One region of the Solibacillus sp. FSL W8-0474 genome, then DNA from elsewhere that is predicted to be linked to it. Evidence: riboswitches for the same ligand, from Rfam matches in the RefSeq annotation. Region 1 holds a riboswitch; each other region holds the start of a gene.
What was found. Region 1 has a riboswitch for cobalamin ahead of metE (5-methyltetrahydropteroyltriglutamate--homocysteine S-methyltransferase). Riboswitches for the same ligand answer to the same signal wherever they lie in the genome.

Region 1 (5,690 bases):
CTATTTGTATACAATAAGGGGAGAGTAATACAAATAGCTATCCTACAATGACTAAATATAAATTTTTCATTTACCTGAATTTAAGTTAGTGAAAATAAGAGGAAGTTTTCCGCTTATATTTTGAAAGACCTCAGTTTTAGATGTAAATAAAGGGAGGTTTTCCGGTTATATATAAAAAAAGCCACTTGTTTTCCTGTTGTGAAATGCAATAAGCGGAATTCCGCCTCTTATTTTGGCTGATTTTTAGATTAATTTCCAAATAAGCGGAATTTCTCCGTTTATTGATCCCATAGCTTATCGTCTGACCTACTTTTAACAACAGTAAACCACTAATACTTAAGCGTTTAGTGATTTACTGTATTTTTGTGAAATCAGACAGATAATACTTGAGTGCGTAGTAGCTTAGCGGCTTCTACCATATTTATTAATGAAGCAATCGTCTCGGACTCATGGCGTGTTTTTAAGCCACAGTCAGGGTTAATCCAAAATTGATCTTTTGGGATAACAGCGAGACTTTCTTCTAATATAGAACTAATCTCTGAGATGCTTGGAACACGGGGACTATGAATATCATAAACGCCTAAACCGATGCCAAGTTCATATGGATGTACTTTTAAAGAATCAATTAGCTCTCCATGGCTTCTGGAAGTTTCCAATGAAATAACATCTGCATCCAGAGCGCGGATAGGAGCTATAAAATCATTGAATTCGCAATAGCACATATGGGTATGAATCTGTGTATCTACCGCCACTTTTGATGTTGCCAGCTTAAACGAATCTACCGCCCATTGTAAATATTCATCCCAATTTTCCTTGCGTAAAGGTAGTCCTTCCCGAAGTGCCGGTTCATCAATTTGGATAATTTTAATTCCTGCATCTTCTAGTGCCTTAACTTCCTGCTGAATTGCCAAACCAAGCTGGTAGGCGACTTCTTTTCTTGGAATATCATCACGAACAAATGACCAGTTTAAAATAGTTATAGGTCCAGTGAGCATGCCTTTTACATATTTTGATGTAAGCTTCTGTGCCTCAACGACCTCTTTAACAGTCATTGGATGTGTCCATTCAACATCGCCGTATATGATTGGTGGTTTAACACAACGTGAACCGTATGAAACAACCCAAGCATTTTTCGTGAAGGCAAATCCAGTTAAATGTTCTCCAAAGTATTCCACCATATCTGTCCGTTCAAATTCACCATGTACTAGTACATCCAATCCGATTTCTTCTTGAATTTGAATCCAGCGTGCAGTTTCTTCCTTTACAAAGGCTGCGTATTGAGCGTTAGTTATTTCCTTCTTCCGCCATGCCGCCCGTGTTTTCTTTACTAGCTGAGACTGAGGAAAGCTGCCGATTGTTGTAGTAGGGTAGTCAGGTAAGTTTAATGATTTCTTTTGCAGTACTTGGCGCTCTTTAAATGGAACAGTACGTGTGAAATCTGTATCCTTAATTCCTTTAACTAAATTGTTAACTTGCTCATTTTTTCGTATGGGATGTGTCGCTAAAGATTCAATCGCTTTAATACTATTTGCGACGATACCTTCTTTAACCCACGTTCCATGCTGAATATAATTTGTTAAATGCGCAATTTCGCGGATTTTTTCGTCAGCAAAAGCAAGGGCATCATATAATTCAGACGGAAGATTTTGTTCTGAGTTTTTTGTAACAGGAACATGCTGTAGACTGCAGGAAGAGCTAACCCATAAATCTTCTACACCACTTAATTGCTTGACGGTACTTATTGTAGAAACAGCTTCAGCTAAATTAGCTGACCAAATATCCCGACCATTAATTATGCCGATGCTTAATGTTTTATTTTTAGGAAAACCATGTTGCAGAAGCGATTTCATATTTTCTGTTTTACCATGTACGAAATCTAAGCCAATACCTGCAACAGGTAGATTACTTAAGCGCTCAAATGAAGTTAGTGCCTCAAAATAAGTTTGTACTAGTATTTTTGCGTGTGGTACGTCTTCAGTTAATTGTTTATAAACTTCTTCGATTAATAAAATCTCATCTTCCTCGAGGTTTTTAGTGAAAGAAGGTTCTTCAATTTGAATCCAATCAGCACCTGCATCTACAAGCTGCTGGATTACCTGTGCATATAGCGGAATTAACTTTAAAAAGAAGGCGGCACGTGTTTTATCGTCATACCCTTTTGCTAAGTCAACGAAAGTATAAGGACCGATAATTGTTGGCTTACCTATAATGCCTAGCTCATTTTTAGCTTCTTCAAACTGTTGTAAGATGTAGTTATTTGTTAAGGATAATTCCTGATTTTCATATTCCGGAACAATGTAATGGTAGTTTGTATTAAACCATTTCGTCATTTCACTTGCTATTACTTCGTCAGTACCACGTGCCATTGCATAGTATGTAGTTAACGAAGAAGCATTTGGTAGCACATCATAGCGTTTAGGAATGATGTTAAACATCACTGCTAAATCCAGTACCCGATCGTATTTTGTGAAATCCCCGATAGTAATTAACTGTAGTCCTAAATCCTGTTGGCGTTTCAAGCGATTCAGGCGGATGGCTTTTAGCTGTTCTTCAAATACATCCTCATCAAGCTCTTTTTTCCAAAATTTCTCTAAAGTTTGTTTCCATTCTCGGGTAGCTCCAATATAAGGGTAACCGATAACATTACTAACAATATTCATTTGATAAGCCTCCTCATGTATTTACATAACCCAAATAAAAAAGCTGTTTCCAATGTGACTTGGAAACAGCTTAGGACTTATCTATGCATAGTAAAATAAACGTCTATAATTGACGCTTTATTCGCACAGAACACCACCTATTTCCACGTAGGTATCGGGTGTGTACTAGAAAAAGGCAGGTCTCCTGACTTAACATCAACGCGCCTCTTACCTTCCCGTTAAATAACAGTGGCTTTTTAAGAGTTGCTCCGTAATACAGTTGCGGGACAGTGTTGGATTTGCACCAACTTCCCTTTTAAACGCACAACAATGTGCGTACCTTTTCTTACACGTTATGTAATTGTACAAACTATAGCATAAAAGGAACCATAATTGTATACCTCGATCGCTAAAAATATAGAATTTTCAGTAAAAAAGGTAAAAAGAAAGACGTAAGACAGCTTTTTAACAACTTTTAAAGTTATATATAGGATGGATAGGATATAGATTGAAGGAATTTTTACTGATAAACGAAAAATAAATTTGTTTACAAAATAACGGACATATATTATAAATGTTTATAGAGGTGATTGTTTTGGAAATTCAAAATATTTCGGTAAATACATTAGTGAATGGTTATGAAATTCAAGAAGACCATTACGAATGCTTATTTTGCGGGGCAAGCTTTGGGCTTCATGAAGTCTTTCCACATGAGGGACGGTTTTTTACAGCAGAAGGTATGATGAAGCTGCATATCAGACAAATACATAAATCGTCGTTTCAGGCATTGCTGTCACTTGATAAAAAGGTAACAGGTTTATCGGATGTACAAATTGAAATGCTACAGTACTTTTTTGAAGGCAAGTCAGATCAGGAAATAGTCGAAAAAAGCAGTTTAACAAGTGTATCAACAGTTCGTCAGCATCGTTTCAAATTACGTGAAAAGGAAAAGCAGGCGAAAATTTTTATTGCATTAATGCAGCTCATGAAAAACCCGGAGCACTATGAATTCATAAGGGGGCAAAACAAGTGGACGAACGCTATAGTATTGAAGAACAAGAACGCGAGAAAGTACTAACAACATATTTCAAAAATGGACTAGACGGTGGCATTGAAACAATTCCAAGTAAGAAAAAGAAAAAGCTTATCATATTACAGCATATTTTAAAGCGTTTTGAAGAGGGGAAGCATTATCATGAAAAGGAAGTGAATGAAATCTTAAAAACAGTCAATGCAGATTTTGTATCGCTTCGTCGCCATTTAATCGAATATGGTTTTATGGAACGGAGTAATGACGGTTCGGAATATTGGCTGAAACAATAGGGGGTTTTAAATCATGAATGTGGAATTAACTCGCTATCGGGTAAGACCCGGTAAATCCTCTAATGTGGAGGAATGGCTAAACTTTTTGAATGAACATATGGATGATGTACTTGTAACGCTGGAAGGTGAAAAAATGTATGTGGAAACTATTTTTCATGAAGTACTGAATGGCGAAGAATATTTATATTGGTATTCGGTTCGTGGAGAAAGTGGTGTGGATGTGGATGATTCCGATCACTGGATAGATAAAAGACATCTTGAGTATTGGGATGAATGCATTGATGAAAGTTTTGGTTCTGTAGATTTAAATACAAAAGTTGTGATGATTCCGGAAAAAGTACGTGCTAGTATGGATTTTTAAAGAAAGAAATCATTTATTGTATAAAACCATAGTGATCGCAGTAGGATGAAACCGTCCTGCTGTTTTTTGTGCTTTGTATGGTATTATTTCCAAATAAACAGGAATGTGAAAACTTTTCTAAATCGAGCCTCGTTAACAGTTTGAGGGAGGAATGAGCATGTCGCGTAAATTACAGTTGGAACATTTGATGCAATACTATAGCGAAAAATTATTACGGATTGCGTATTATTACACAAAAAATGCACAATCCGCAGGAGATTCAAAACCGAAAGAAAAAGAATATGCGTAAATTTGTCTTCATTCCTACCGTAATTGTTGTCTCGGCAATGCTGTTATTTTTATTATCTCAACTAGCACCGAATTTACAAAGTGTCACACCGCTAAGCTCTCAATACAAAGTTCCCACAACAGTGCTAGATGATGAATTAATCCTACAGGTAAGTCCAGTATTAGAAAACGATATATTAATGAACAATGAAAGAATAACACCTGAACAGGAATTTAAAAAGGATTATAAAGTTTTGTTATATACTTATTACGGAAAAAAGTTGACTGGTGAAAAAGTGCATTTCGAATTATCACAGCATTGGGCAGATTTTTTCCATGTGAATTTTGGGGAAAATGTTTATGCAACGGGAAGTGGCTCTACCCAAAATAATGATTTAGAAGATTTTATCCATGATGAATTCCGAGTCATATTTAATGCAAAAAACATAAGTGAAGCCGATTTGAGAGCAGCGCTTGATGAAGCTTATTTATATGTTATATATGAAAATTTAGCGGGTGATGTTGTTGAAGAGAAGATTTACTTAGGCGATTATTTAGAGTATATCGAATAAAACGTGAGGCTATAGTTTCGAAACATTTAGTACATTATTCACTCTGAAACACTTTTATAATTTCCAGATAAATATAAGTAAGACCGTACCTCTTATGAAATGGTACGGTCTTTTTTTTATTAGCGTGATTATAACAGGATATTTATTTTGAACAAGTATAGACTCGATAACTAAAAGTTTCCTGATATTTGGTGATAATGTCCAAATGTTTTCTCATGACGTCGTAAAGCGCGGGGTCAATTTCATTGGAGTAATGAAAATCGGGTTCGGATTCAATTGTAGTATGATGCTTTATTTGAATATTTTCAAAGCCAGTCTGTTTTAATAAATCCGCCCAGTCCGTTTCCATAAGTAGGGAATCAAGACCATAAAACTGCATGATTTCTTGTTCTTGGGCATCGTCAAGTCGTTCGTTCAACGTTGGTTCTACAGCAATGAACCGTCCACCACTTTTCAATATGCGGTAAATCTCACTTACTGCTTTTTGTTTATTAACAAATGAAAGGACAGATTCAGAAATAATAAAAT
Region 2 (5,690 bases), 260 kb from region 1:
CATAACCCCACAAAGTAAGTTCCTGCTGTTTTTCCGCTGTGAACGTTTTGAAAATGTTCTGGGCGAAAAAGCCGAGTGCTACTCCGTGGATTGATTCGTCGCGCAAGATTAAACTAATCACTTCCGCACTATTTCGCAGTACACCTTGTCCTCCTAAATAAAGCGGGTAGAAGAAGCCGGAATAGAATAAAAAGCTTTCCAGCATAACTGAAGCGTACATCGCTTTCCATAAGCTTTCCGGGTCATCTTCTTTTATAGCGGTGTATACTTCGCCAATGCGATTTGCTTTATATTGAAGAAACTCATTTTTTTGCACCCATTCGAACACTTCGTCAATTTCCGTATTTGTGCACAGTGTTGTGAAAATATACGAATAAGACTTCGCGTGAATCGCTTCAAACGATCCGAAAACTGTTAATACCGCTTTTTCCTGAAAATCAGGTGTATACTTAGCGATTTCATTCATCCCGATGTTCGTTTGTACCGTATCAAGCAATGTCAGTCCGCCGAACACTTTTTTGTACGTATCCTGGTGCTCGAATTCCTTCCATTGTTTCACGTCTTTACTGACCGCGATCTCCTCCGGAAACCAGATTTGCTTCCATTGCTGATCCCAGAAAATACGAGCGAGTTCACTCGTTGGGGTATTCCAGTTGACCGCTTTATACGTTAAATTTGACATGCGACACACTCCTCAATTGTAAGTAAACGTTGGCGTACGTAATAAACGGTTTTAATGCCACGCGTCCACGCATAAATGTAGGCTTTTGCTAATTGTTCTGTGTTCCACTGATCCGTTACGTAAAGCGTCATGGAAATTCCTTGATCAACATGCTTTTGCGCGGCTGCGTAAAGGTCGATCAGTTCATACGGATTTACATCATAGGCTTCGGTATAAAGTTCCTCATTGTCATTTGTTAAAAATGGCATCGGATAAATTGTACGGCTGTCTGCATAGTCACGTACTTCCACACGTTCCGTAACAGGGGAGATGGAAGCCGTACAGCTGCGAATGTAGGAGATACTGCCTGTCGGAGCGATCGCCAATCTGTATGAGTGGAATAAACCATGCTCCAATACGTCAGACTTTAACTGCTGCCACATATTTTGAGTAATAATCGGTGTAGCCCCAAGTGCTTTAATCACTTCAGGTGTAAGTTCTTTTTCTTCTTTGTTTAGATAGCTTTCAAAGTAAACACCGCTCGCATAATCACTTTCTTCAAATCGGTAAAATGTTTCGTTCTTTTCCTTGGCAATTTCCATCGATGCTTTTAACGAATAATAGTTCAATGCTTCCATAAACGCATCGATAAATTCGATGGACTCTTTGGAACCATAACGGATTCCGCTTTGTACGAGGTGTCCATGCAAGTTCATAACACCTAATCCGACAGAGTGCATTACTTTGTTCGCTTTAGATACAGAAGGAACGTTGATGATATCCGTCATAGTTGAAACATTCGTCAAAAGACGCATTGCTGTATCGACAAGCTGTCCGAAGTCCTGAACTTTCGTTGCTTCGTGAATGTCGATCGAGCCTAAGTTACAAGAGACATCGAGGCCATATTCATTCACCTGGTTTTGGTCAGTAATGACACTTGTTTGCTGGTACTGAAGAATTTCGGTACAAAGATTAGACATCTTCACCCGCCCGATTTCCTTTAACGGATGAGCGTTATTAACATTATCATCAAATATCTCGAACGGATAACCCGATTCAAATTGCGCTTTTTTGATTTCCGTATATAATTTACGTGCATTTAATCGTTTCAGTTTACGGATGTTCGGATTATCTAATAGCTCGTAGTACATTTCCGTAATCGAAATTTCCGACATGCGTTTTCCGTATTCTTTATAAATGTCATAAGAACTGAACAAGACGATATCTTTATCCCGACGCATCAGTTCAAAGAAAATATCCGGGAGAATAATCCCTGTTGAAAGTGTGGCAAGACGGATTTTGTCGTCTGCATTTGGTTTTTTTGAAGAGATGAACGCCTCAATATCTCCGTGGAAAACATTTAAGTAGACGACTCCGGAACCATTTCGTTGTCCAAGTTGATTTGAATAACTAAACGAGTTTTCCAGCAATTTCGCAACAGGCATAACCCCGCTCGCACGGTTTAATATCCCTTTAATTGGATCACCTAACGGACGCAGATCAGTCAAGTTTACCCCGACACCACCACCCAAGCGGGAAAGCTCCAGGCAATAACCGATGTTCTCCGCAATCGAATTCATCGTGTCGTCCATCGTCAGCTTAAAGCATGAGACAAGCTCACCACGCGCCTTTTTCCCGCTGTTAAGAGCAGTTGGTGTTGCCGGCTGATAGGCAGTCATGACTGCTTCAATGGCCTTTTCCGCCAATGCTTCATCACCCTGTGCTAAATAAAGCGCAATAATAACGATTCGGTCTTCATATTTTTCAAGAATTTCTTTCCCGTCTCGGCTTTTCATCGCATAGCTATCGTAAAACTTCGAAGCACTCATAAATGAGGGGAAGCGGAATTTGTACGAATATGCTTTTTTGTACATCCGTTTAATAAAATCCATTGAGTACATTTCAAGAAATTCCTTTTCATAATAGCCTTCATCAACTAAGTAGCGTACTTTTTCCTCAATATCGATAAAGTAGCGTAAGCGGACATTCACGTCTTCAAGGAAATAGCGGCGTGTTGCTTCTTTATCTTTTGCTAAATCCAGTTCACCGGTAGCGCGGTAACGATTTAATATGTCATTGTTTAATTTTAAATATTGTTTCATCATTAAACCTCTTTCCAAATGGAATAATAGTAATTTTTAATGGTTTCGTAATTGGATGTGGTCCCACGTAATTCTAGTTTTTCGATTAACGGAATGCCGTACCTTGCAGCTAATGAATCACCTGCCCGGCCGAAAAAAGCATGACCGAAATTACGGTTCCCGCTTACGATAATTCCTTTGCATTGATTGTAGTTCGCAGTCATGAACTGATCGACGATAGGGGGGACAGAGCCTAATCCATCCGTATATGTAAATAGCAGATACGGCGCATCGATTTTATCCACATCGGCTATATCCTTCGCAGGTAAGTCGAGTTTTTTCACGATGTATCGTACATTGCCAGTTCGTGAAGCATAAATGATCATGCAGTTATTTCAGAAATTCGGTTAATAATGGAAGTTGGCTCTGCAATAAATTCTCCGTTGATTTCGAATAAAGGGACAGATAGAAAGCCTGCATCGAGTACTTTTTGCTTTGCCGTTGCGTCCTGGTCAATATTAATAACCTCGACTTGTAAGTTCGCAGCATCAAGTTCGGATTTTACCCATAGGCATTTTGGACAGATTGTTTTCGTATAAAGTTTCATTAATAGAATCCCTCGCTATATTGATATTTATTGTGCTGTACATTTTAAAGAAAATATAAAAAAGGCTATCCCGGGAAAAAAGGATAGCCTGAAATGGAAACGTAAATGGAAAAATTGCGCCTCCATTTCTATTCCCCGAAGAAATGTACGTAGTTTTAACACGGCAGGTCTCCTGGCTTTGCGTCATCCATCAGACGTACCTTCCCATGCACGTGGCACAGTGGCAATTTTAGTCTTCAGTCAGCATTTACAGTTGCGGGGACAGCGTTGGATTTGCACCAAACTTCCCTTTTAAACTACATTTAGTAGTACCGTGATAAAAAAACACAATATATGGTTGTGAATTGAGTATAAGCCGTTCCAAAGTAAAAGTAAAGGAAAGAAATAAACGTTTAACAGCTAATGGCACTTTTTAGAGAGAAAGATAGCAAATAACATCTAATCCAAGTAAAAAGGTGATCGTGAAGTGAATCATCATAATATGGGGGAGATTTTCTAGTGAAATTTCACTTTAATGATTGGTGAGCTACGGCAAGACAGCGCTAAATTGACGTACTACATTTTTTATCACTTTTGGACCCTAAAATAACGGAAGATTTTACCGTTATTCAAAGGATGTAGCTCATTTTAGGTTGAAATAAAGGAATGTTTTACCGTTATTTCAAATAAAACCCTGAAATTTTATGTTTTTTAGGTCAATATCGGAACTTCCTTCCCTTATTTTGACTAGTTTTTATATAATTTTATAAATAACGGAAATTCATTCCGCTATTTATCTCATTCCGCATCTCTCTCCCCACATCTAACTCATAGCAATAACCCTATTATTAGTAAAATTCCCAGTAAATACTACTTTGTATCTTGACACTCGATATATATACATTTTAAAATTTGTGTATCGATATATCGACAGTCAATATATGGAGGGCCTATGATTCCTTTATCAGAACCAACGTATTTAATTTTATTAGCATTAATAAAAGAACCGACGCACGGCTATGGCATTATTAAAACAATTTCAGAGGTAAGCGAAGGGCAGTATGAAATTGCACCTGGAACGCTTTATGGTGTGTTAAAAAATATTGAAAAACAAAAGTTAATTGAAGTCGTTGGTGTGGATTTAGACAACCGAAAGAAAAAGATTTATGCCATTACAGATGCAGGAAAAGAAGCGCTAAGCGATGAACAACGACGTTATGAAAAGCTATTATCATTTACATACAAATTAAGTGGTGAGGGATAAGATGGCAATTACACGAACATTGAATAAAAGATTTAATTCATTTGAAGCTGAAGAACAATGGTTAAACGAGCTCGCCCAAAGCGGTTGGCGCCTTGTAGATTACGATAAAAAAGAAATCGGTGAAAACTATTATGTATTTCAAGTTGATTTAGATGCTGTAAAAATGCGATACAAAATTGATTTCAGAAGTTTAAAAGATAAAGAAGAGTTTGATGATTATAAGGAGCTTTTCCATGAAGCTGGCTGGGAGCTAATTGCAAAAAATCATTATTATATGAAACATATTTTCATCTCAAATGAGGGAAAGGATATTTATTCAGATCAATTATCACTCATTGACCGTGAACGAAGACGTCGTAATATAATGTCTTTTTATGTAATTGGATTTACTGCTGCAGTAATTGGCGCATATATTGCAACATTTTATTTTGATTACGATTGGTTAAATGCTCTTATTATTATGGGGATACCAGTAGTTATATGGTATAGCTATGGTTTATACAAATTTCATAAAAAAGTACGTCAATTACAACATGGGAGGTAATGAGATGAAACATTTGAAAACACTCGATAATATATTCTTTGTCATGTCACTATTTGGAATTATCCCATTAATTTTAGCTGCATTTGATATTTATCGCCAGCAAGTTCAAGATTATAAAATTGTGTTTTTATTCTCGTTATATATCGGAGTAATTGGTTCCTTTATTTTAAAAAAGTACAAAACAAAAAAATATGAGCAACTCATGAGAAAAGGTGTACCAGAATCTACGAATGAGTAAATATAGTAAGCATAGATAGAAAGGAGCTTGTTATGAAAAAGATACTACCATTCCTATTCACCATGTTCGTCTTAACTGGGTGTAGTGAGCAAAATGAAATGGAGGGCCAAGGAGTCATCGATACAGAAGCACCACTAGTTGAACGAGTGGAGGCGGAAATGAAAAAGAACACAAACAAGCTTGAAAATATTTTCCAAGGTCAGTTTGATGATCGTGAAATCGCTTTTGCTACATATTATGAGAATTTAGAAGAGGATGTTTATCCACAAACGGATTATACATTATCAGAGGAAAAACAAGAAGAGTTGTTGAATTA
Region 3 (5,690 bases), 160 kb from region 1:
CACCAAGTAAATCACCGCTCATCCCGCCAAAATGTTTTTTCGACCATTTCCGGTAAAAGAAAATAGATAGCAACATAACAATTATTAAAATAAATAAGCTGTACATCGAAAAATAAATCCATGCCCCAAAAAATACTATAGAGAAAACGCTTATGATTAGCATCAATTTCTTTGGAATGATAATGGATTTAAAATAAGCTGCGAGCCCTGTCTGCTTGGCCGTATTCATCGTTAAAAAATAAATGAGCATCCCTAAACGTGCAATAAAGGGAATAAAAATAATAAAGGGAATAATCTTCTCATGACCTTTTAGAAGCATTTCATAAATAACACCGACTTTTAACAGCAATAAGCAAAAAACACTGATGACACCAAAAGCACCTGTACGCGGATCATCCAAAATTTCCAATCGTTTTTCTTTTTCACCATAGGAAAAAAAGGCGTCGCTCATATCAATCCAGCCATCTAAATGCAGACCGCCTGTCAGAATAATGAACATAATTACGATTAAAATCGCCAAAAGCAGACTCGAAATGTCACTATAACTTGAGATGACAAAAATGCCGCCACTAATCATTGAGCCGATAAGTAAACCAACAATCGGTAAAAAAGCGTACATCCATGTAACCGACTTTGCATTCATATCAAGCTGCTTCTTAATTGGGATTGCCGAGAAGAACTGCCATGCTAATAAAAATCCTGTAACGCTGTTTTTCAACTTGCCCACTCCTTATTTCCATTGCTGTACAAGCTGATATTGTACTTCATATGCTTCATCGCTATGTTGGACAATCCACTGATGAAGTTCTCCCAAAAATTTACGATATAAATTTACCTCTTTATAACGAGAAGGCAATTCGTCTAACACTTCATTTGATACAACTATTATTGTAGCACCTTGCTGATGCCAAGCTAGCAATTGCTTTTGCAGCGATTCAATACAATTATTGATATATTCGCTATTTTTGCATTCCGCTTCATAGTTGAAAAGTACATTTGAAAGCCAGGTTGTCACACATTCAAAAAGCACGACTGCATCTTTTGAAAGCTGTTGAATTGTTAAAGGAATCTGTACTTGCATTTCCACCGTGTTCCAATTAGCTTTTTGGTTTTGACGGTCCCGTTGATGGCGGACAATCCGTTTTTTCATTTCATCATCAAATGATACTCCCGTAGCAACATAGTAAAGTAACTTATTTTCGCCTAACTGCCTCGCATATTTCTCTGCAAAAGCACTTTTCCCGCTGCGTACACCACCTGTTATAAAAATCAATCGTATGCCTCCTTTCCAGTTCAAAAAGAGCCTGAGACAAAACGAAAAATATCCATTTTTTTAAAGGAAAAATGGATATTTTTCTGCTTCTGCCAAAATTGATTTCCGTTCCGGGGACGCTTTCCGGGGGCACGGCCTGAGCCTGTAGTCTCAGGCGTCGTGCTGTTCCCCCAGGAGTCGCCCCTTCACTTCAATCAATTCATAAAGTATCAGTTTCTTAATAAGGACATTTCCCTTATACAAACAAATTTCTACTTATGTCCCAGCCCCTTCTATTCTATAACTATTTAAACAGTTCCGGATATACTGATTGTGCCATAATTTCAACGGCTTCACCAATACGCGGTCCAGGACGTGACATGATATCTCCGTCCACTAAGTAAACTGCCTGCTCCTTGACTGCTTGTATTTTATCCCAGCTTGTACGTCCTAAAATTTCTTCGACCGCATTTTCCATATAAGTTGCAGGTGAAATAATAATTTCAGGATTACGAGTAATAATATCCTCTTCTGTCACACTAATCCAGCTTGTCTGATCAGCATAGATATTTTCGATGTTTGCATAATCCATTATTTCTTGCTGAAAAGTACCGTTGCCAGTTGTCCAAAGATCCGGAGCTGGCGACACTTCATAATACACTTTTTTCTTCGTATCGATTGTTGCTGTTTTTTCTTGTACTGTCTTAATTTGCGCTTTAATATCGGCTACAACTTCTTCACCTTTTTCTTCGATACCCATTACTTCTGACAACTGAATAATATCTGAATAAACATCATCGAATGTCGTGGCAGAAGCAATAACAAATACTTTCATACCCGCATCTTCCAGTTGAGCAATTTGTGCTTCCTCCCCAATTGTATATGCAACAACTACATCCGGATCCAATTCCAAAATTCGTTCTGCATTAATGACGGTAGACGTTGAAACGCGTTCAATTTTTTGTGCTGCTTCCGGATATGTATCAAACTCCGTTGCACCGATAATTTGTTCACCTACCCCTAGTTCAAACAAAATTTCTGTATTGCTTGGCTGTAGTGAAATAATCGTTTCTGGGACTTCATCAAATGTTACCTCGACACCACGGTCATCAACAACTGTATAAGGAGCGCTATCATTTTTGGTTGTAGCTTGCTCCTCATTATTAACGTCCTTATCTGTTTTTTCCTCATCTGATCCACATGCTGCTAGTAATAAAGTTGCTGCTAAAGCAAAGACCCATTTGTTATTCAATTTCATTTGTTGTAACTCCTTTTTTCTTTTTTGTTGGATAAGATTTTGAGATAAATGGAATCTCTTCTTGATGATGCTGTTGATTCATATAGACCGCCATGACAAAAAATACATTGGCAAGCAGCCCGAGAAAATCAAACAGAATTTCATCCACTTCTCTTTCTTCGCTTACTTTATGTAATGCTCTGTAAGACTTTTTCGCCTCACTGCGGCAAATATGCAGTCTTGCTGCACTTTCGATTCCTTGTGGCAGGACAAATTGCTGAATTGTTTCTCCGACTTCACTTACATAAAAATCGTATCGATCACTTAACCATTGTAAATCTTCAGTTGTAATGGCTAATTTACCACGGACCGAACCATTGGCATGATAGGCTAGCGGCTGAATCTTTTTTAAATCTTCAAGCACAATCTGACCTAATACATCATCGACTAATGTTGGAAATACTGCGCCAATTCGCGTTGTTAAAGAATCCGTCCGAATCTCATAGTCAACACAGCTTGATTTTTCCCGCATAAACGGATAGCAGGAATAACGAATATCCTTTTTCATAAAATTCTCCTCACTTCAAGTAGTACCTCCTCGCAATTATTGAGTGAACGAAAAAAAGCCACCCATAAGAAAATGGATGGCTTCAAAAATCAATAAAAGGGTGCAAAACGCTCATACGATCAGTGATTGCCGTACATTCTCTTTAATTCCGAAGAGGGATGTTACGATAAGAAAAAGATTGGTCTCCTGGCTCTGCGTTTCACTTTACTCACAAGTACCTTCCCGCTATATTAGCAGTGGTATTACACTTATTTTCATCAACGCTTACAGTTACGGATATAGCTTCGGATTTACACCGAATTCCCATTTATGCATCATGCATCTTTTTCCTGCAAATCTATTCAATTTGTCTTTATCACTTTAGCATATAAAAAATTTTATGCAAACTACATTTTATAAACACTCAGGACATTTGCCGTAAATCTCAAATTTATGCGCTTCTACAGCATACCCTGGCAACTTTTCGCCAAGCATTTCCATTGGACAGACGGATAGCTCTTTTACTTTACCGCAATCACGGCAAATAAAATGATGGTGATGGTGGTCTGACTCACAATGCATGCGGAAATTGCGCTCGCCATTTAATTCTGTTTCTTCCAAAATATCAAGCTCGACAAAAGTCGCTAAGTTGCGATAGATCGTATCGAAGCTCATCCCTGGGAAATCCTTTTTCAATACTGACAGCAAATCACGGGCAGTCAAATATTTATCAGTAGCTGCAAACATATCCAAAATCAATTCTCGTTTATCGGTCTTTTTATAGCCGTTGTCCTTTAATATTTCCCACGCGCGCGTTGCATTCACAGTACTTCTTCCCCTTTCGATTTAATCGATACTTTTAGTACAATTTTTTTGATAAATATAACTAACAATAAAATAATGATCGATGTGACAACAATTGTTCCACCAGGTGCTAAGTTTAAGTAAAATGCAGAAATCAATCCAATAATTACAGCCAGCTCTCCAAATACAATGGCCAAAATAATGGCTTCTTTAAATCCACGGGCCAACCGCATCGCAGCAGCTACCGGTAAAGTCATTAAGCTTGAGACAAGTAGAATCCCTACGATACGCATACTTGCGGCAATGACTAATGCGACGACAACCATAAACAGCAGATGAATCCACTTTGCAGGTAATCCACTCGCTTTAGCATATTCTTCGTCAAACGATAAGACAAAGAGCTCTTTAAAAAACAGAACTAAAAATAATACGACAACGACCGCAATCGCCATCACTACATACAAATCCTGGCGCGAAACAGCGGAAACAGAGCCGAATAAATAGCTCATCAAATCCGTATTAAAGCCGCTTGCCAACGAAATAAATATCGCGCTAATTCCGATACCACCTGACATAATAATCGGAATCGCTAGTTCTTCATAATGTTTATACAGTCGACGTAAACGCTCAATCAATATCGAGCCACTTACAGATGCTACAATTCCTAGATAAATAGGGTTTAGCAATGCCAGTCCTGCAAATGACTGACTTAAGTAAAGACTTCCGGCAATACCGGCAAGTGTTACATGCGATAAAGCATCTGCTATTAACGACAATCGACGAACAACGATGAACACCCCAAGAAGCGGTGCAATCACGCCAATAATCAATCCCGAGAAAAAGGCATTTTGTAAAAATTCATAGTTTAAAATTGCTTCTATCATAACGGCGGTCTACTCCTTAATGAATCTTTCGAACAGAGTGACCGTTCCAGCTAGCGATCTGTTCTTCCGAAATTGTATCAAAATCATTTTTATATCCGTGGAAATGGATCGATTGATTTAGGCATGCTACATGACTGACACGATCCGAAACCGTATCAACATCATGCGTAACTAAAATCATCGTCATATTGTGATGCTTATTCAAGTGTGCAAGCATATCATAGAATGCCTGCACATTTTCGCGATCAATTCCTACTGTAGGTTCATCTAAAATAAGGAGCTTAGGGTCTGACACTAAAGCACGTGCGATAAATACGCGCTGCTGTTGGCCCCCGGAAAGCTGCCCAATATTACGCTTTAGATATTTTTCCATACCGACATCCTTTAAAGCACCCTTTACTAAAATGTCAGCATCTTTTGGATAGCGTTTAAATAAACCAACCTTTTGTACCAAACCGCTTTTTACAACTTCTTCAACGGTTGCAGGGAAGCCGGAATTAAAGGCATTGGACTTTTGCGACACATAACCAATCCACTCACGGTGCTTAAAGTGATTGGCTTGTTCGCCAAATAATTTAATTTCTCCAGACATTGGCTTCAATAAACCTAAAATTAATTTTAAAAGTGTCGATTTTCCAGAGCCATTTTGCCCCATTAGCGCCAAAAAGTCGCCCTCATGAACACGTAAAGAAATATTTTTCAATGCTTGTGTGTATTCATATTGAAATGAAACATCCTTCAATTCAATTAGTATTTTTTTCATATCGTTCGCTTCTTTCTAATTCAAAATCATTACGATTTACATCATGTTAGTATAATAGACTTTTTGGTTCATGTAAAGGAAATAAACTTGAAAGGATGATGACTATTCAAATGTTACAATGGTTTGAAAATCTTAAGGGAATGAATGACAGCCAGCTGCAGGGTTTTGCAAAACAGCAAGGGCTTGATTTGACGATCGAAGAA
Region 4 (5,690 bases), 860 kb from region 1:
CACTACCGTTTGGACCAAGAATCCCGAGGATTTTACCTTTTTCCACGTGAAACGTCATATTTTTCACAATCTGTTTTCCGTCATAACCACCTGACAATTCGTTCACTTTTAACACTAGGCAACAACCTTTCTACGTTGCTTAAAGAAAATATAGGCAAATACCGGTGCACCAATAAACGAAGTAATTACGCCAATTGGGAGTTCTACAGGTGAGATGATGGTCCGTGATACTAAATCGCAAATGACGAGTAGACTTGCACCATTTAAAAAGGATAATGTCAGTAAATGTCGATGATCGGCTCCAACTAATAGACGAATCATGTGCGGGACAACTAATCCGACAAAACCAATCGTACCGGATGCAGCTACAGCCGACCCTGTTAAGATTGAGCCACCTGCTAAAATCATATATTTACTGCGCTTCACATTTACCCCTAAGTATTGAGCACGTTCCTCTCCGTATATCATTGCATTCAGCTCACGGCGATTGAACCATATCATACTCGTACCGATAATCATGAATGGCAAAATCATATTTACATATGACCAGCCGCGCATCGATACACTGCCAAGCAGCCAACCAATAATCGCTCTAAGCTCTTCCCCCGTTAAAGCAACCATTAATGAGATACATGAACCTAAAAACGAGCTGAATATAATTCCTGTTAAGATTAACGTTTCCATTTTCATAGAACGATCCACAAGTCGAGCAAAAGATAATACAATGACCATTGTACATGCGGCACCTGCCATGCTGAATACAGGTAATGTAAATGCACCAAGAAACGGAATCGAGATGCCTAAGAAAATTGTCATAACGGCTCCGACTGATGCTCCTGATGAAATCCCTAGCGTATAAGGATCGGCCAATGGGTTTTTTAATAGCCCCTGGAAAGCCGCCCCTGCAATCGCCAGTGATGCACCAACGATTGCGGCTAAAATTACGCGTGGCATCCGAATTTTCCACAGTATACTGTACGCTATCGGATCTGTCATTTTATCCCATAATGTCGAAATGGGGATATTAACCGTTCCAAATGATACTCCGATCCACATGCTGCAAAGAAGCAATGCAATTGAAATAACATAAGCATATATATATTTTCTATTCTTTAAATACATCTGGATAAATTGCCTCACCTAGTGATTCAATACCTTCTACAATACGTGGACCTTGGCGACTCGTCGTATCCCCATCTACGACATGAACATTGCCATTTTTAATTGCATCCATTTCGGTATAGGCAGAGTTATTTACGATGCTATCATAGTCGTTTTCATACGTTACAATAACTTCGTCCGGATTACTTTCAACAAATTGCTCAGAGCTATACATCGGCCATCCAAGCTCTTGTACTGCATTTTCTACATTTAACACTTCTAGCATTTCATTGATAAATGTTTCTTGTCCTGCTGCATATAAGTCCGGCTCTGTGCCCACTACGATAAACACAGATTTTTCTTCTAAATCAGCCACTTTAACTTCAATATCTTGAATTCCTTTTTGAATGGATGCAATCATCTCTGTTGCCTCAGCGGTTTTCCCTGTTAATTGCCCAATTTGTTCAATAGTCGTATATGTTTCTTCAAATGTTGTAGTATTTTTCACTACAAATACAGGAATGCCAACTGATTCAAGTTGCGCAATCCCTTCTTCGTTAAAGCTATAAAGACCTGATTCATGGGCTACTACTAGATCTGGCTGCAATGCAATCAATTGTTCCAAGTTAAATTCCATCCCACCAACTTTTTCTTTTGTCTGAACTTCTTCCGGGTAATTATCATTGTCAGATACCCCAATAATTTGTTCATTTAAGCCTAAGCCAAATAATATTTCTGTATTGGATGGAATAAGGGAAATAATGCGTTCAGGAGCTTTTTCCACTGTCACTTCTTTGTTTAAAGCATCCGTTACCGTTATAGGGAACTGTGCTTGTTCCTCAACAGTTTCTATCGATTGTTGAGCTGTATCTTTTTCTACTGCTGTTTCTTCAACCCCACACCCTGCAAGGAGCATAATGGAGATAATTCCTGTTGAAGAAAGTCGTTGCCAAGTTTTCATATGTAATTAATTCCTCCTAAAATTGTTCTAACCTGTAATTTTAAACAAAAATAAAAAGCCTCCTACAAACTAGGAAGCTTTATGAAAGCAAATAAATTCAAATAAAAAATTCATTTACCACATCCTATCCGCGTAGGCATTAATCGGGCATTATAAAGGCAGGTCTCCTGGCTTATGCATTAACGTTTATGAGCTGCCTTCCCGAAAATTTCAGTGGCATATAGCTCAAAACTAGCAATTACAGTGGCGGGACCGCATCGGATTTGAACCGATTTCCCTTTTACTTCTTACTTTAATTAGATATAGTAAGAACCTTTATAGTAATATTTAATTAATAATATTATTATAGCGGATATTTCATTAATTGTATGCAAAATTACCAAAGTTTCAGATAATTTGTTTATAATTCAGTTTCTGCGTATTAAATAACAGTTCATTCTTTTGTTTTTAAATTCTTTTCAATTGCTGTCTCTGCTAAACGCTTAATTGTAATGTCATCCATTGGTGGATTGTGTAAGCCTGCACGTACATCACGGTAATAGCGTTGAAGTGGGTTGGAACGTTGAAGGCTCTTTGCGCCAACTAAACGCATCGCTTTATCAACGACTTCAATCGCTGTATTTGTCACAACATGTTTAGCAATATTGATTTCGTTAACTAAGGTCGCCTTCTTCGTCGGGTCATTATACAGTCTTGCTACTCCATAAATAGTAAAACGAGCTTTTGTTAATGCTAAATCCATTTCTCCGATGAGCGTTTGAACATTCGGCAATTGTGCAATGGTCCCTTGAATACTATTTGGTGAATGGCTATTCGCAAAATCAACCGCATAATCACGTGCTGCCTGTGCAATCCCTAAATAAGTCGCCGGGATAAGCAGTAACCAGCCGTTCAACTTAAAGCCTGTTGTATAGTTTGGGATTTCCACTAAGTTCGTCTGATCAATGCGTACATTGACGAGCACTAAATCATCGCTTCCCGTACCGCGCATTGATGCCACATCCCACGTGTTTTCGACCGATACTCCTTCAGCTGTTTTCGGAACAAGGAAAAACCCTAACTGATCCTCATCTTCAATCCATGCAGATACTAAAAAATAATCGAGATCCGGTGCACCGCTCGTATAGTTTTTACGCCCGTTAATTATATAATGTTCGCCATCACGTTTTGCGGAAGTCGCCGGACGCCCACCACGCACTGGACTTCCCATCGCAAACTCACTTACTGCACGATTTACTGTCGCACCATTTGCAATTTCTCCACCAAACCAATCAAGCTTTTGAGGATTCCAGTAACGGTTTTCAAAAATCTCGCCTACATTTTGAATTGTCCACGAAACTGCCAACCCCGTACTTCCGCAATAGCTTGCCAATGTTTCATGTAGTAAAAGCGCATCATATACGGTGAAGCCATCTCCTCCGTATTCCTTTGGCAACGTTATTTTTGTATAGCCAATTTTGCGTAGCTTTTGGAAATTTTCAAATGGAAATGTCGCTTGCTCATCTGTTTGTTGAGCCAATTGTTTTATACTCTCTGAAATTGTTTCGAGCTTTTCCAACCATTGTCGCTGCTCGTCCGTTTCAATAAATAATTCCTTGCTCATGAAAAGCACCACCCTCGTCTGTTGTCTTACGTAGTTATTTCTTCAAATTAATAGTACGTTTCAGAAATTTACAAGTCAATAGATATCCCTAGTTTCTTTGTAGGGATTCATTCACTTAATAAATAAGGGGGTAATTTCCAATTTAAAGTGGAACGGTGGCGGGAGAAAATATTCACGCTAATGTAGAACGTTACGATCCAAAAGGAGAACCTTTACAACAAAAGGTAGAAAGGCTCAGTTAAAAAGTAGAAACATCGCATTTCGAAAAAAAACACCCTATTTTCCGTTAATAGAAAATAGAGTGTCGTGAAATTTTGGATTACATTTTCTCAGGTGCACTTACGCCGATTAATTTCAACGCATTTGCCAATGTTGTTTTTACTGCTGTAATTAACGCTAAACGAGCTTGAGTTAGCTCTTTATTGTCTTGATTTAATACTTTTTCTGCATTGTAGAAGCTGTGGAATGCTGCTGCTAAGTCTTGGATATAGTTTGCGATACGGTGCGGTGTGCGGTGTTTCGCTGCATCTGCCACGATTTGTGGGAATGCGCCAACCTTTTTCAGAACATCTTCTTCTTTTTCTGCTACTAGTAAGTTCAGGTTTTCCAATGATGCCTCAAAACCTTGCTCGCTTGCTGCACGTAAAATTGATGAAATACGTGCATGCGCATACTGTGCATAATATACTGGGTTTTCATTTGATTGTGATACTGCTAAGTCTAGATCGAAGTCCATATGTGAATCCCCTGCAGTTTTTACAAAGAAATAACGTACTGCATCCAGACCTACTTCTTCCACTAACTCACGCATTGTAACGGCATTACCTGTACGCTTACTCATTTTGAATTTCTCACCGTTCTTGTATAGCTGAACCATTTGAATTACTTCGACTTCCAATGTTTCACGCTCATAGCCTAGTGCTTCAATCGCTGCTTTCATACGTGGGATATAACCGTGGTGATCGGCACCCCAAATATTGATTAATTTATCAAATCCGCGACGTAATTTATCTTCATGGTAAGCAATATCTGGTGTTAAATATGTGAATGAACCGTCGTTTTTAATTAATACGCGGTCTTTGTCATCGCCAAATGTAGTTGAACGGAACCAAGTTGCTCCATCTTCATCAAATACATGGCCATTTGATTTTAATTTCTCTAATGCAACATCAATTTTGCCGTTTTCATATAATGAAGTTTCAGAATACCAAACATCAAATTCAACACGGAAGTTTTTAAGATCGTTTTGTAGTTTTGCTAATTCTAATTTTAAACCGTGCTCACGGAAAAATTTGAAGCGTTCTTCTTCTGTTTTATCCAAAATTGAAGCACCAAATTCTTCAGCTAACTTGCCTGCAATACTGATAATGTCTGGACCGTGGTAGCCATCTTCCGGCATCTCGGCATCCATGCCTAATGCTTGTTTATAACGTGCCTCCAATGAGTACGCTAAATTGTTAATTTGATTACCTGCGTCATTAATGTAGTACTCACGAGATACATCAAAACCGGCAAAATCCATTACGTTACATAAAGAGTCCCCTACAGAAGCACCGCGGGCATGTCCTAAGTGTAAGTCACCTGTTGGGTTCGCTGATACGAACTCGACTTGTACTTTTTCACCAGCACCTGCAGTAGAACGACCGTAATTTTCACCTTGTTCGAATGCTGCTTTTACTACACCTGCTAAAAAGTCTTTACGAACTGTAATGTTTAGGAAGCCAGGACCTGCGATTTCGATTTTTTCGATATCTGTCCCTTCTGTTTTTACATTCTCTAAGATGCTTTCTGCAATGGCACGCGGTGGCTTTTTCGCCAATTTAGTTAATTGCATCGCTACGTTTGTAGCAAAATCACCGTTTGCTTTCTCTTTTGGTGTTTCCAGGTGAATATTTAGTTCTGTGCCAGCTTCGACTAAGCCTGCCTGATTGATCGCCGCTTTTAAAGCGTCTTTAATCGATTGCTGTAATTGTTCTACTGCATTCATGAATATACCTCCGTAAATTGAATTTCCAATGTGTATTG

Region 2: linked by a shared signal. The riboswitch ahead of NYE67_RS08175 (glutaredoxin family protein) and the one ahead of metE (5-methyltetrahydropteroyltriglutamate--homocysteine S-methyltransferase) in region 1 are both predicted to bind cobalamin.
Region 3: linked by a shared signal. The riboswitch ahead of NYE67_RS06035 (hypothetical protein) and the one ahead of metE (5-methyltetrahydropteroyltriglutamate--homocysteine S-methyltransferase) in region 1 are both predicted to bind cobalamin.
Region 4: linked by a shared signal. The riboswitch ahead of NYE67_RS02840 (ABC transporter substrate-binding protein) and the one ahead of metE (5-methyltetrahydropteroyltriglutamate--homocysteine S-methyltransferase) in region 1 are both predicted to bind cobalamin.

The regions. Positions count from the first base shown of each region.
Region 1 is NZ_JBBOQJ010000001.1:1,403,924-1,409,613, forward strand. It holds gene metE (5-methyltetrahydropteroyltriglutamate--homocysteine S-methyltransferase) at 372-2,660, opposite strand; cobalamin riboswitch at 2,818-2,998, opposite strand; gene NYE67_RS06875 (helix-turn-helix transcriptional regulator) at 3,235-3,717, shown strand; gene NYE67_RS06880 (DUF2087 domain-containing protein) at 3,669-3,962, shown strand; gene NYE67_RS06885 (DUF6176 family protein) at 3,976-4,323, shown strand; gene NYE67_RS06890 (hypothetical protein) at 4,481-4,612, shown strand; gene NYE67_RS06895 (hypothetical protein) at 4,605-5,162, shown strand; gene NYE67_RS06900 (class I SAM-dependent methyltransferase) at 5,305-5,690, opposite strand, start outside.
Region 2 is NZ_JBBOQJ010000001.1:1,664,048-1,669,737, forward strand. It holds gene nrdF (class 1b ribonucleoside-diphosphate reductase subunit beta) at 1-682, opposite strand, end outside; gene nrdE (class 1b ribonucleoside-diphosphate reductase subunit alpha) at 670-2,763, opposite strand; gene nrdI (class Ib ribonucleoside-diphosphate reductase assembly flavoprotein NrdI) at 2,766-3,128, opposite strand; gene NYE67_RS08175 (glutaredoxin family protein) at 3,125-3,349, opposite strand; cobalamin riboswitch at 3,495-3,680, opposite strand; gene NYE67_RS08180 (PadR family transcriptional regulator) at 4,281-4,592, shown strand; gene NYE67_RS08185 (DUF2812 domain-containing protein) at 4,594-5,136, shown strand; gene NYE67_RS08190 (hypothetical protein) at 5,141-5,374, shown strand; gene NYE67_RS08195 (membrane lipoprotein lipid attachment site-containing protein) at 5,407-5,690, shown strand, end outside.
Region 3 is NZ_JBBOQJ010000001.1:1,243,050-1,248,739, reverse strand. It holds gene cobS (adenosylcobinamide-GDP ribazoletransferase) at 1-727, opposite strand, end outside; gene NYE67_RS06045 (bifunctional adenosylcobinamide kinase/adenosylcobinamide-phosphate guanylyltransferase) at 731-1,273, opposite strand; gene NYE67_RS06040 (ABC transporter substrate-binding protein) at 1,557-2,510, opposite strand; gene NYE67_RS06035 (hypothetical protein) at 2,497-3,057, opposite strand; cobalamin riboswitch at 3,217-3,398, opposite strand; gene NYE67_RS06030 (Fur family transcriptional regulator) at 3,451-3,861, opposite strand; gene NYE67_RS06025 (metal ABC transporter permease) at 3,858-4,724, opposite strand; gene NYE67_RS06020 (metal ABC transporter ATP-binding protein) at 4,741-5,487, opposite strand; gene NYE67_RS06015 (isopropylmalate synthase) at 5,598-5,690, shown strand, end outside.
Region 4 is NZ_JBBOQJ010000001.1:546,236-551,925, reverse strand. It holds gene NYE67_RS02850 (adenosylcobinamide amidohydrolase) at 1-115, opposite strand, end outside; gene NYE67_RS02845 (FecCD family ABC transporter permease) at 115-1,122, opposite strand; gene NYE67_RS02840 (ABC transporter substrate-binding protein) at 1,106-2,062, opposite strand; cobalamin riboswitch at 2,203-2,394, opposite strand; gene NYE67_RS02835 (acyl-CoA dehydrogenase family protein) at 2,496-3,665, opposite strand; gene argS (arginine--tRNA ligase) at 3,985-5,652, opposite strand; gene NYE67_RS02825 (DUF1934 domain-containing protein) at 5,649-5,690, opposite strand, start outside.